Regions from separate parts of the Chryseobacterium sp. CS3K3.1 genome, predicted to be linked through region 2. Evidence: riboswitches for the same ligand, from Rfam matches in the RefSeq annotation. Region 2 holds a riboswitch; each other region holds the start of a gene.
What was found. A riboswitch is a leader RNA that binds a small molecule or an ion and turns the genes downstream of it on or off. The one in region 2 is predicted to bind S-adenosylmethionine.
Positions count from the first base shown of each region.

Region 1: linked by a shared signal. The riboswitch ahead of AC5YGI_RS16755 (alpha/beta fold hydrolase) and the one ahead of AC5YGI_RS00300 (SusC/RagA family TonB-linked outer membrane protein) in region 2 are both predicted to bind S-adenosylmethionine.
Region 3: linked by a shared signal. The riboswitch ahead of AC5YGI_RS09580 (TonB-dependent receptor plug domain-containing protein) and the one ahead of AC5YGI_RS00300 (SusC/RagA family TonB-linked outer membrane protein) in region 2 are both predicted to bind S-adenosylmethionine.

Region 1 covers NZ_JCAKRV010000018.1:93,673-96,816, reverse strand. Annotated here, with positions in the region: gene AC5YGI_RS16760 (ACT domain-containing protein) at 1-719, opposite strand, end outside; gene AC5YGI_RS16755 (alpha/beta fold hydrolase) at 725-1,663, opposite strand; SAM riboswitch class I at 1,725-1,831, opposite strand; gene AC5YGI_RS16750 (MGH1-like glycoside hydrolase domain-containing protein) at 2,020-3,144, shown strand, end outside.
Region 2 covers NZ_JCAKRV010000001.1:68,277-71,420, forward strand. Annotated here, with positions in the region: gene AC5YGI_RS00300 (SusC/RagA family TonB-linked outer membrane protein) at 1-1,288, opposite strand, end outside; SAM riboswitch class I at 1,372-1,469, opposite strand; gene AC5YGI_RS00305 (type II 3-dehydroquinate dehydratase) at 1,714-2,121, shown strand; gene AC5YGI_RS00310 (hypothetical protein) at 2,159-2,599, shown strand; gene pckA (phosphoenolpyruvate carboxykinase (ATP)) at 2,648-3,144, opposite strand, start outside.
Region 3 covers NZ_JCAKRV010000008.1:91,286-94,429, reverse strand. Annotated here, with positions in the region: gene AC5YGI_RS09580 (TonB-dependent receptor plug domain-containing protein) at 1-1,398, opposite strand, end outside; SAM-I-IV-variant riboswitch at 1,696-1,793, opposite strand; gene AC5YGI_RS09575 (outer membrane beta-barrel protein) at 1,912-3,144, shown strand, end outside.

The DNA of each region.
Region 1 (3,144 bases), on a different contig from region 2:
AGATTTTCCAGTTGATTCTCGTTGGAGAAATTAATCAGTTCTTCAACATTTGACGGTCTTTCTGCTGTTAAAACCTCATCTCCCCAATTGGCATCAAACCCTTTTTTGTTGAAGGCAATTTTCTTTGAGTTGGCTACTGCAACTACTTTAAGGTCTATTTTTTTACGTTTTTTAATTTCTTCTGCAGATTCAAGTACCTGTTCTATCAAGGTTTTCCCTACGTTTCCGTGACCAATAATGGCCAGATGAACGGTCTTCGGCTTTTTGAAAATTTCAGATTCTATGATATTTCTTGTTTTTTCATCCTGCGAAGAGGTCACTACGATATTGACTCTGTTTTCTCCTGCCACCTGATTTAAAAGTAACGGGAAAACATTATTTCTTGCCAGCTCAGCAAAAACTTTATTGAAATCTTCTGCTACAAAACCAATCACAGAAACATTATTGATACTATAAATCTGAGAAACTTTTCCTGATTTTCTTTCTGCCTCAAATTCATCAATAAGACAGGCAACTGCTTTTTCTGCATCATTTTCATGAACCAGAATAGAAATTCCGTTTTCTATGGCCTGCTGAGAGATTACTCCTACACTGATACGCGCCAAAGTAAGCGCTTTAAAAATTCGTCCGTCAATCCCGATTTCTCCCAGGAAATCTTCTCCTTCAAATTTGACGATTGATCTGTTCTTCAAAAATTTTATTTCGTTAGCATTTTTCATTACTTCTATAAAATGTTTTTAATGATATTATTTAATTGTTGATATTCCATTAGGAAGGCATCATGCCCGTGTATAGATTGGATCTCGTGATAAGAAACATCTTTATTTTTCTCTTTTAAGTTTTCAAAACACATTCGGATTTCAGAAGCCGGGAAAAATAAATCTGTATCTACGGAGATCATGTGCATTCGTGCCTGAATGTTCTCCAGTGCTGTATCAGCAGCATTTATATTCATTAAGAGATGATTCATCAATTTGTACGCTTTCAAACTAAATCTTTCGTTTAGTGCATTACCATGATAAACCAGCCAGTCTTCTGATTCCAGGCGTTGTTTGTCCTGGTTATATTGGTTTTGAAATCTGTCATTGAGCGACTGCGGTGTTCTGTAGCACAACATGGCATGAATTCTTGCTTTCTGTAATGGTTCTTCCTTATCATTTAATAAAAATTTCTGAACCAGACACTGTGCATGAAGCCAGTCGTGCGTTCTGTAATCGCAGGCAATAGGAATAAAAATCTCAGCAAGATCAGGCTGCTGGGCAAGCATTTCCCAGGCAATCCCTCCTCCCAGAGAGCCTCCTATAATGGCATATAAATTTTTGATCTGTAAAACTTCAAGCCCTTTCAGAAATATCGCAGCGATATCTGAAGGAGTAAAGTCTTCATAATCTTCAATTAAAAAATCGTCGTATCCGTTTCCGGGTATATTAAAACATAGAACAGTATATCGATCAGTATCAACAATCTGATTTTTCCCTACCAGCTGTTTCCACCAGCCTTTTTCTCCGGATACATTTGAGTTTCCGGTGAGAGCATGGTTGATTAAGATAACAGGGGCTGTAAACAGATCTTTCCCAAAGAGCTGATAGCTCAACGGGATATGGTATTCCTTTTGGGAATGAGTTTGATAAGAAAGATTAATATAGTTTAGTTCTGTTTTCAATTCTATTAAATTTTAATACAATTGAAAATGCCACAGGAAATGGCTGAAAAAGAACTTCAGTGAGTTATCTGTCCAAAATTATTTGGTAGAACGTAGCACCTTCTTTGCTTGCGCAAAGGGTTGCTAAGGTTTCATAGGGTCTAATCCCTCAACCTTTCTTGATAACATTTTCAATATTTGAATGAACGAATGGTGCAAAGGTAGTTCTTTTCTTTTAATTTCAAAAAAAAATTATTTTAATATTTAAAAAAGCCCTTAAATACAAGTATTCCAAGACCATATTAATAATTGTTCAGATGAAAAAAATTGGAATTACTTCTCAAAAAAACTAACTTCGTATTGAAAAATGATGCCATATGACCGCCGAAAAAGATAGATTACAAGATACCAAATGGAAAAACTGGGGACCTTATGTAAGCAACCGGCAGTGGGGAAATGTACGTGAAGATTATAGCCCGAACGGGAATGCCTGGAATTTCACCAATCATAATAATGCCGAAAGCTATGCCTACCGCTGGGGTGAAGAAGGCATTGCCGGAATTTCCGATGTAAAGCAACTTTTATGTTTTGCTTTTTCATTCTGGAACAAGAAAGATAAAATGGTAAAAGAACGGTTCTTTGGCCTGAGCAATCCTCAGGGAAACCATGGGGAAGACATCAAAGAAATCTTTTATTACCTGGATAATACGCCTACCCATAGCTATATGAAAATGGTGTATAAATACCCGATCAATGAGTTTCCTTATGATGACATTCTTGCTGAAAATGGAAAACGCAGCAAAAAGGAACCTGAGTATGAGCTTTTCGACACCGGGATTTTTGATAATGATGAATATTTTGATATTTTCATAGAATATTGTAAAGCCGATCACAATGATATTCTGGCCAGGGTGACAGTCTGTAACCGAAGCCAGCATGAGGCACCTATCGTGGTGGCACCTACAGCATGGTTCAGAAATAACTGGAAATGGGGATACAACACCTATAAGGCAGAACTTAATGTTTCTCATGACGGAAGTATCAATATTGCCCACGACAGTATTTCGATAAAGAAGCTGTATTCCAGAAATTCAAATGCACAAAGTGTATTTTGTGATAATGAAACCAATACTTCTAAGCTTTACGGAGCTCCTGCAGTTGAAAACACTTATTTCAAAGACGGAATTAATAATTATATTATCCATCAAACGGATACGGTAAATCCCGAAAAAAGAGGAACAAAGGCTTCTTTTCTGATTGATGAGCTTATCGGAGCCGGAGAATCAAAGGTTTTTGAATTCAGATTGTGCCCGGATGAAGCCGATGAGCCTTTTGAAAACTTTGATGAAATTTTCAATACCCGGCAGGCTGAAGCTGAAGAATTTTATCAGGAGATTCAGAGTGATACCGTTAACGAAGATGAGAGAAATGTACAGAGACAGGCTTTTGCCGGGCTTCTCTGGAACAAACAGTTTTATCATTATAATATCGGAAAATGGCTG
Region 2 (3,144 bases):
GCAAGAAGGTGAATTCCATGAATCCTTTTCCTGAAAAGTTATCTTCTTTATTTTCGTTTTTATCTAAAGGCAACGTTGCAGCAGCATTCTGATTTTGAAGTGCATTTGTGGGCCTGTATTTTCCAAAATCATAAATAGGATTTCCATCAGCATCCAAAACATAAGTGCCGTCAGCATTTCTTTCATAATAAGGATAGAATGAAGGAATGAATCTTGCGGCATTGATGATATTGCTCGCTTTTGAATCCGAAGAAGTAGGCGCCTGCTGAATACTGTTCGTATAGCTTAAGTTGACTCCAACATTCAGCCATTTTTTAACTTCGGAATTAATTTTCAGTCTGGTATTATATCTTTTAAAACCGGATTCAATGGCCATACCTTTGTCGTCCAGATAACCAAGGGAAAAGAAGTAATTACTTTTCTCACTTCCTCCGCTGATATCAAGATCCACCTGGTTTCTTGATGCTACTCTCTGTAGAATATCTCTCCAGTCATCATTCCAGAGTGGTGAAGCACCAGGCAATAATTTCCCATCTGTTCCCACCGGTTTTGGATAAGCAGTTCCATATGGGTTAATTCCAAGAGTAGAAACAAGATTATCTGTTGCCATCTGAGCAGCCTGCTGGGAAGAAACTTTACCGGACTGATATCCGTTTCTCAACGCTTCCCAATATAATTGAAAGTACTGATCTGTGTTTACCTGTTCATAATCTTTGACAGCTCTTCCTGAGAATCCCTGGCTGATATTAAAATTAACTTTTGCTTCTCCTTTTTTACCTGATTTTGTAGTAATGATGATGATCCCGTTTGCCCCTCTTGAACCATACAGAGCACTTGCTGTAGCATCTTTCAAAACACTGATGGATTCAATATCACTTGGGCTGATAGAGTTAATATTTCCGTCAAAAGGAATTCCATCCACTACATATAAAGGATCACTGGAAGCACTGATGGAACCGATTCCTCTGATTCTGATAGTAGAAACCGCACCCGGCTGCCCTGAGGCACTGGTAGTCTGAATCCCTGCAACCTGCCCTTCCAATGCTTTGGTAATATTGGTGACAGGTCTGTTATTGATTTTATCACTGGAAATGGTGGCTACAGAACCGGTATAGCTGTTTCTTTTTGCTTTTCCGTAAGCTACCACAACTACTTCATCAAGCTCCTTTTCATGAAGACTATCTTTTTTCAGTCTGGAATTCTGTGCATTTACACTGGTGACTCCCAGAAAGAAAGCAGCAACCGGAGGAATCCATACTTGGGCACTAAATAATTTTTTACTAATCATAATCAATTTTATTTACCATATATTAAAATTTTGCCCTTTGCAGAAAAGTCAGCAAAGGGCATCGATAAATACGATAAACCAAATGCTTATTTTTCCTTAAAAGGCTGAATGTAACACCTTGCCCACGGGTAGGTTGTCAAGACTTCACAGGGTCAGTTCCCTCCATCTTTCTTTATAAGCCGATCGAAATATGGTTGCAAAGCTAAAAACTTTTAGTCTACAAAACAAGTAGACTTATATTTTTTTCATGATAATATTTTAACAATTAACATAAAATTTTAATAAAAGCCATAACAATAAGGAGTTGCGACTGTTATCATTTTTTCACACATGACAAATATCATTATCAATAATTCAATGGAATAAAAATTCAGCATCACTTAATTTTTATGTAATTAATTAAAAAAACTTTTTAATTTTATAGAATGAAAGTTTTAATCATCAATGGCCCTAACCTCAATCTGTTGGGCACAAGAGAACCTGAAATCTATGGAAATGTTTCTATGGAAAATTATTTGGAAATTTTAAAATCCGAGTTTCAATCTCATGAATTAAAATATTATCAGTCAAATATTGAAGGAGAGCTTATCAACAAGCTTCAGGAAGATGACTTTGATGCCGTTGTGATTAATGCGGGAGCTTTTACCCATTATTCTTATGCAATAGCTGACTGTTTGAAAAACATCAGAAAACCAAAGGTTGAAGTTCATATCAGTAATATCTACAAAAGAGAAGAATTCAGGCAGAAGTCTGTAACGGCAGCCAATACGGATGCGGTTTTATCTGGTTTTGGGATGGATGGGTATAGATTGGCTTTATTAAGTTTAAAATAATTCTAGTAATTTCCCGCAGCTAGTTATCGATAAATTTATGAAAATAAATGATAAAATTTACTGTAAAGATGTTGGGGTCTATTCCGGTCAATTAACAAAAAGAGAATCCTATATTATTAAAGAAATAAATGATGCAAATGTAAGGATTCAAAATAATGAAGGAAGGCTGAGATGGTATTCGAAATTTTATTTTAGTTTAAATAATGAACCGGAAATAATTTCGATTAACATAGATGATACAATAGAAAATATTGAATCTGATGCCATAGAAGTAACCATTACATTTTCTGATAAAGCAAAATATTGGATGACCTTCACAACTCCAAAGTATTTAGATAAGATGTTAGATGAAGAGTCTTATTTTTCTTCAAAGCACTTTATCATCATAAAATCTCTAACTGAAGAATCAATCAAATTAACAGTTCTAAAACTGGATGAACAGAATGAGTTGATTGAAAACTGTAAAAAATATGAATAAAAAACGCCTCATCATTGATGAGGCGTTTTGTTTGTTGATTGGTAAGTATTAAATAGTTTGTTCCTGCAATTGAGGTCCTGAAGCAACTAACTTCTTACCTTCTTCAGTATCACAGTACTGCTCAAAATTCTTGATATATCTTGAAGCAAGATCTTTTGCTTTTTCTTCCCATTCTGAAGCACTTTCATAAGTATCTCTAGGATCTAAAATACCTGTAGAAACATTTGGCAATTCAGTAGGAATTTCAAGGTTCATGATCGGAACCTGAGTTTTAGGAGCATTATCAATAGAACCGTCAATGATGGCATCAATGATTGCTCTGGTATCTTTCAGAGAAATTCTCTTTCCGGTACCATTCCAACCTGTGTTCACCAGATAAGCTTTAGCTCCGTGCTCCTTCATTTTACCAATTAATGTTTTAGAATACATTGTTGGGTGTAAGGTAAGGAACGCTTCACCAAATGCAGGTGAGAAAGATGGTTGTGGCTCTGTAATTCCTCTTTCAGTTCCTGCTAATTTTGATGTATAACCGCAAAGGAAGTGGT
Region 3 (3,144 bases), on a different contig from region 2:
ATCCAGGTTGACAGTATTTTGTGAGAATTCAGATCCTCCCGCATCAAAAGTTCTTGGAGAACCATCTGTAAGTGATGCATTAAAAGTATTGACAACACCAAAACCGAACACATTTTTCCCGAGTGTATTACTGAAATCCACATTCCAGCCCTCCCATTTTCCTTTAATCCCGGCAGCAAGGGAATAATCATTTACAGTGGCTTCAATCTGAGGCAGATATCCGTTGGGAGTAACTGCATTAATATTCCTTTCATTGTTCGGAAGCCTGTAAAATCCTCCTGCATTTCCAAGGCGGTAACTGTAGCCACCAAATGAATAAACCTTCCATTCATCATTCACAGGAATTTCAGAGTTGAAGAAGAGCTGTCCGGACTGTAGCTTAGACTGTCCGGCTCTCAAACTGAAGTCTTTTCTCTCCAATCCTCTGTAATTAAGCTCCTCAGAGGTAAAATCTCTGCCCAATATTTTTTGAAGCTCAGAAATGCTGTTTGCCCCGGAAATCTGAGATTGGAAATCAGGCGCAAAATATCCAACCTTAGTCGCATACTGCTTAATGGTATTGATGATTTGCTGAGTATTGGAAGTATTGGTAATATTTTTATAGAGCCCGTCAATATTCACTCCATCCTGTAATGCCCGGTAATTAATCGCATTATAGGCGTTGAAAATATCTCCTTCCCTCACTCCGGCTCTGGAATAAGGATCACGGTATTGCGCAGAACCTGTAATGTTAAAAAATCCTGATTTTCCTATTTTAGCTCCATAATTAAGGTCTACAGAAACAGTCTGTCCGTCTACCCCTCCGGAGAAATTGTTGGCAACTGGTGAGGCATATCCACCTAAAAATACCTGTCCGGAAAGTCCCAGCCTTTTTTTCAGTCCGAGGTTTATCACTCCCGCAATCGCATCAGAGCCATACTGGGCAGCAGCTCCATCCCTTAAAACCTCTATTTTTTCCAATGCAAAAGCTGGAATTGCATTAAGATCGGTTCCCACAGAACCTCTTCCCGGTGTAAGGGTAACATTAATCAGTGAAGACTGATATCTTCTTTTTCCGTTGAGTAATACCAAAACCTGATCCGGTCCTAACCCTCTCAACAGTGCCGGATCCACAAAATCAGTTCCGTCATTTACAGTATGTGATGTGGATGAAAATGAGGGTACGATATAGTTTAAAGCCTGGCTGATATTATTCGTCGGGCTCTGTTTTAAAATTTTAGATATATTAATGATATCCACCGGAACAGGAGTATCCGTCAAAGATCTTCCGGAACCCCTTGATCCAAGGATAACCACATCATCTATTTTCTTTGATTGTAAAGTGTCCGTCTGTGCGTAATAAAATGAAGAAATAAGCACGATAGAAGGAATAAAAATTCTTTTTTTGAAATTATGCATGTTTGTTGTGTACTTTTTTGTTGATGAAATTTGTTTTTTAAGCAATACAGATCCTGTAGCCCTAAATTGTAAGGTTACCATAGAATTCGAAATGTTTGTATTATTTTTTAGAAATAGAAAAGGCTAGAAACAACAACACATGCGCATGTAGAAATGGCATGAGAACATATCAGAGTAATGAAGGCTCACTTCATGATCTGAAGAATAAAAAATTACTGATGGAATGTGATTTCCCTTGTCTTTAAACATTTGATTTTAACTTTTAAAACAAAAATTCAAGATGGGAGTAATGACAGAATGATAAACATTTTTTCCGGAAGATCCGGCTTATCGATTGCAGCACCTTGCTTGTTTTTGCAGGTTGCTATCCCATCTAGAGATTCTTGATAATTACCCGGCAAAGATATAATTATTTCCGAAATAAAAAAAATTTAGCCTAAATTTTCGATTTTCAACATTTTAGCGTAACAAATTATCTTTTTCAGCGTCTAACCGGATAACAGTAAAAACATTATGAAAAAAACAATTTTCGCTTTATCCTTATTAAGCTCCGTTCTTATTTTTTCTCAGGAAAAAAGTAATAAACCTCAGGAAAAGCAAATTGAAGGCGTAGTCATTACCAAAACTAAAAAAGCCGTTGAACAAAAAGCAGACCGTACTATTTTTGACTTTTCTGAGCAGCCTCAGCTGAATAACGGAAACGTCCTGGAAGGAATTAAAAAACTTCCGGGACTTGTATCTACCGATATTGCCGGGATGATGTATCAGGGAAAAATGCTGGAAGTATATCTTAACGGAAGACCTCTGAACATCACTTCCAATGAATTAAACTCCTTCCTGGAAGGGATGCCCGCCAATTCCGTAGAGAGAATTGAAGTGATCACCCAGCCAGGTGCTGAGTTTCCGGCAACTTCCGGAGGTGCGATTATGAATATTATCACCAACAAAAACGCTAATAAATATTTAACCGCTACCTATTCTGGAAATTATTCTTTCACAAATTATGACAAATACAGAAGCAGAACGACTAACTCTGTTAACTTAAATGCCAGAAATAAATACTTCGGGTGGCAGCTGAATGTTGGGCAGAATTACCGTGAAAGTATGCTGAATGGCCAGCAGGATGAGCTTTTGAGCAGTCATACCGATAGATATGCACGTGGATATTTTGCAAAATCCGGATTGACTTTTGATTTAGGGCAGGACAGGTTATTATTGAACTATGATATTTATCACAATAATAATGACAACTATACTTTAAGTGACGGGCATGGAGATTTACCGTTCAAGAGAAATCCGAAGGATTTAAAAGAAGCTTTTTATACTTCTTCTGACGTTGCCCATACCAATAATTTGAGACAGGAAGCGGTTGTAACCTATCAGAAACGTTTTGCTGACAAATCTCAAAAACTGGATTTCCAGTTTGGGTATACAAGATCAGACAGCAAATTTTCTCAGGATAATTACTTTCAGGATGGGACGTTTGTAGCTTATCCCAATGAGCCTCTTGATAGCCCTACCAATGGATTAAAAGATATTCTGAATAATAAATCTGTGATGAATATTGCCAACTTCAAAGTAGATTACGCACAGCCGATCAAGCTTCTTGATGGTGGGAAAGTAAGTTTTGGAGGATTATATGAAAGACAGGATTATGATACAGAAAGTTTTAGACTGACCAATCTTGAATATCAGAGACAGACTGCTTCAACGTATTTAGAATTTCAGGCTAAACTGAAAAAGTTT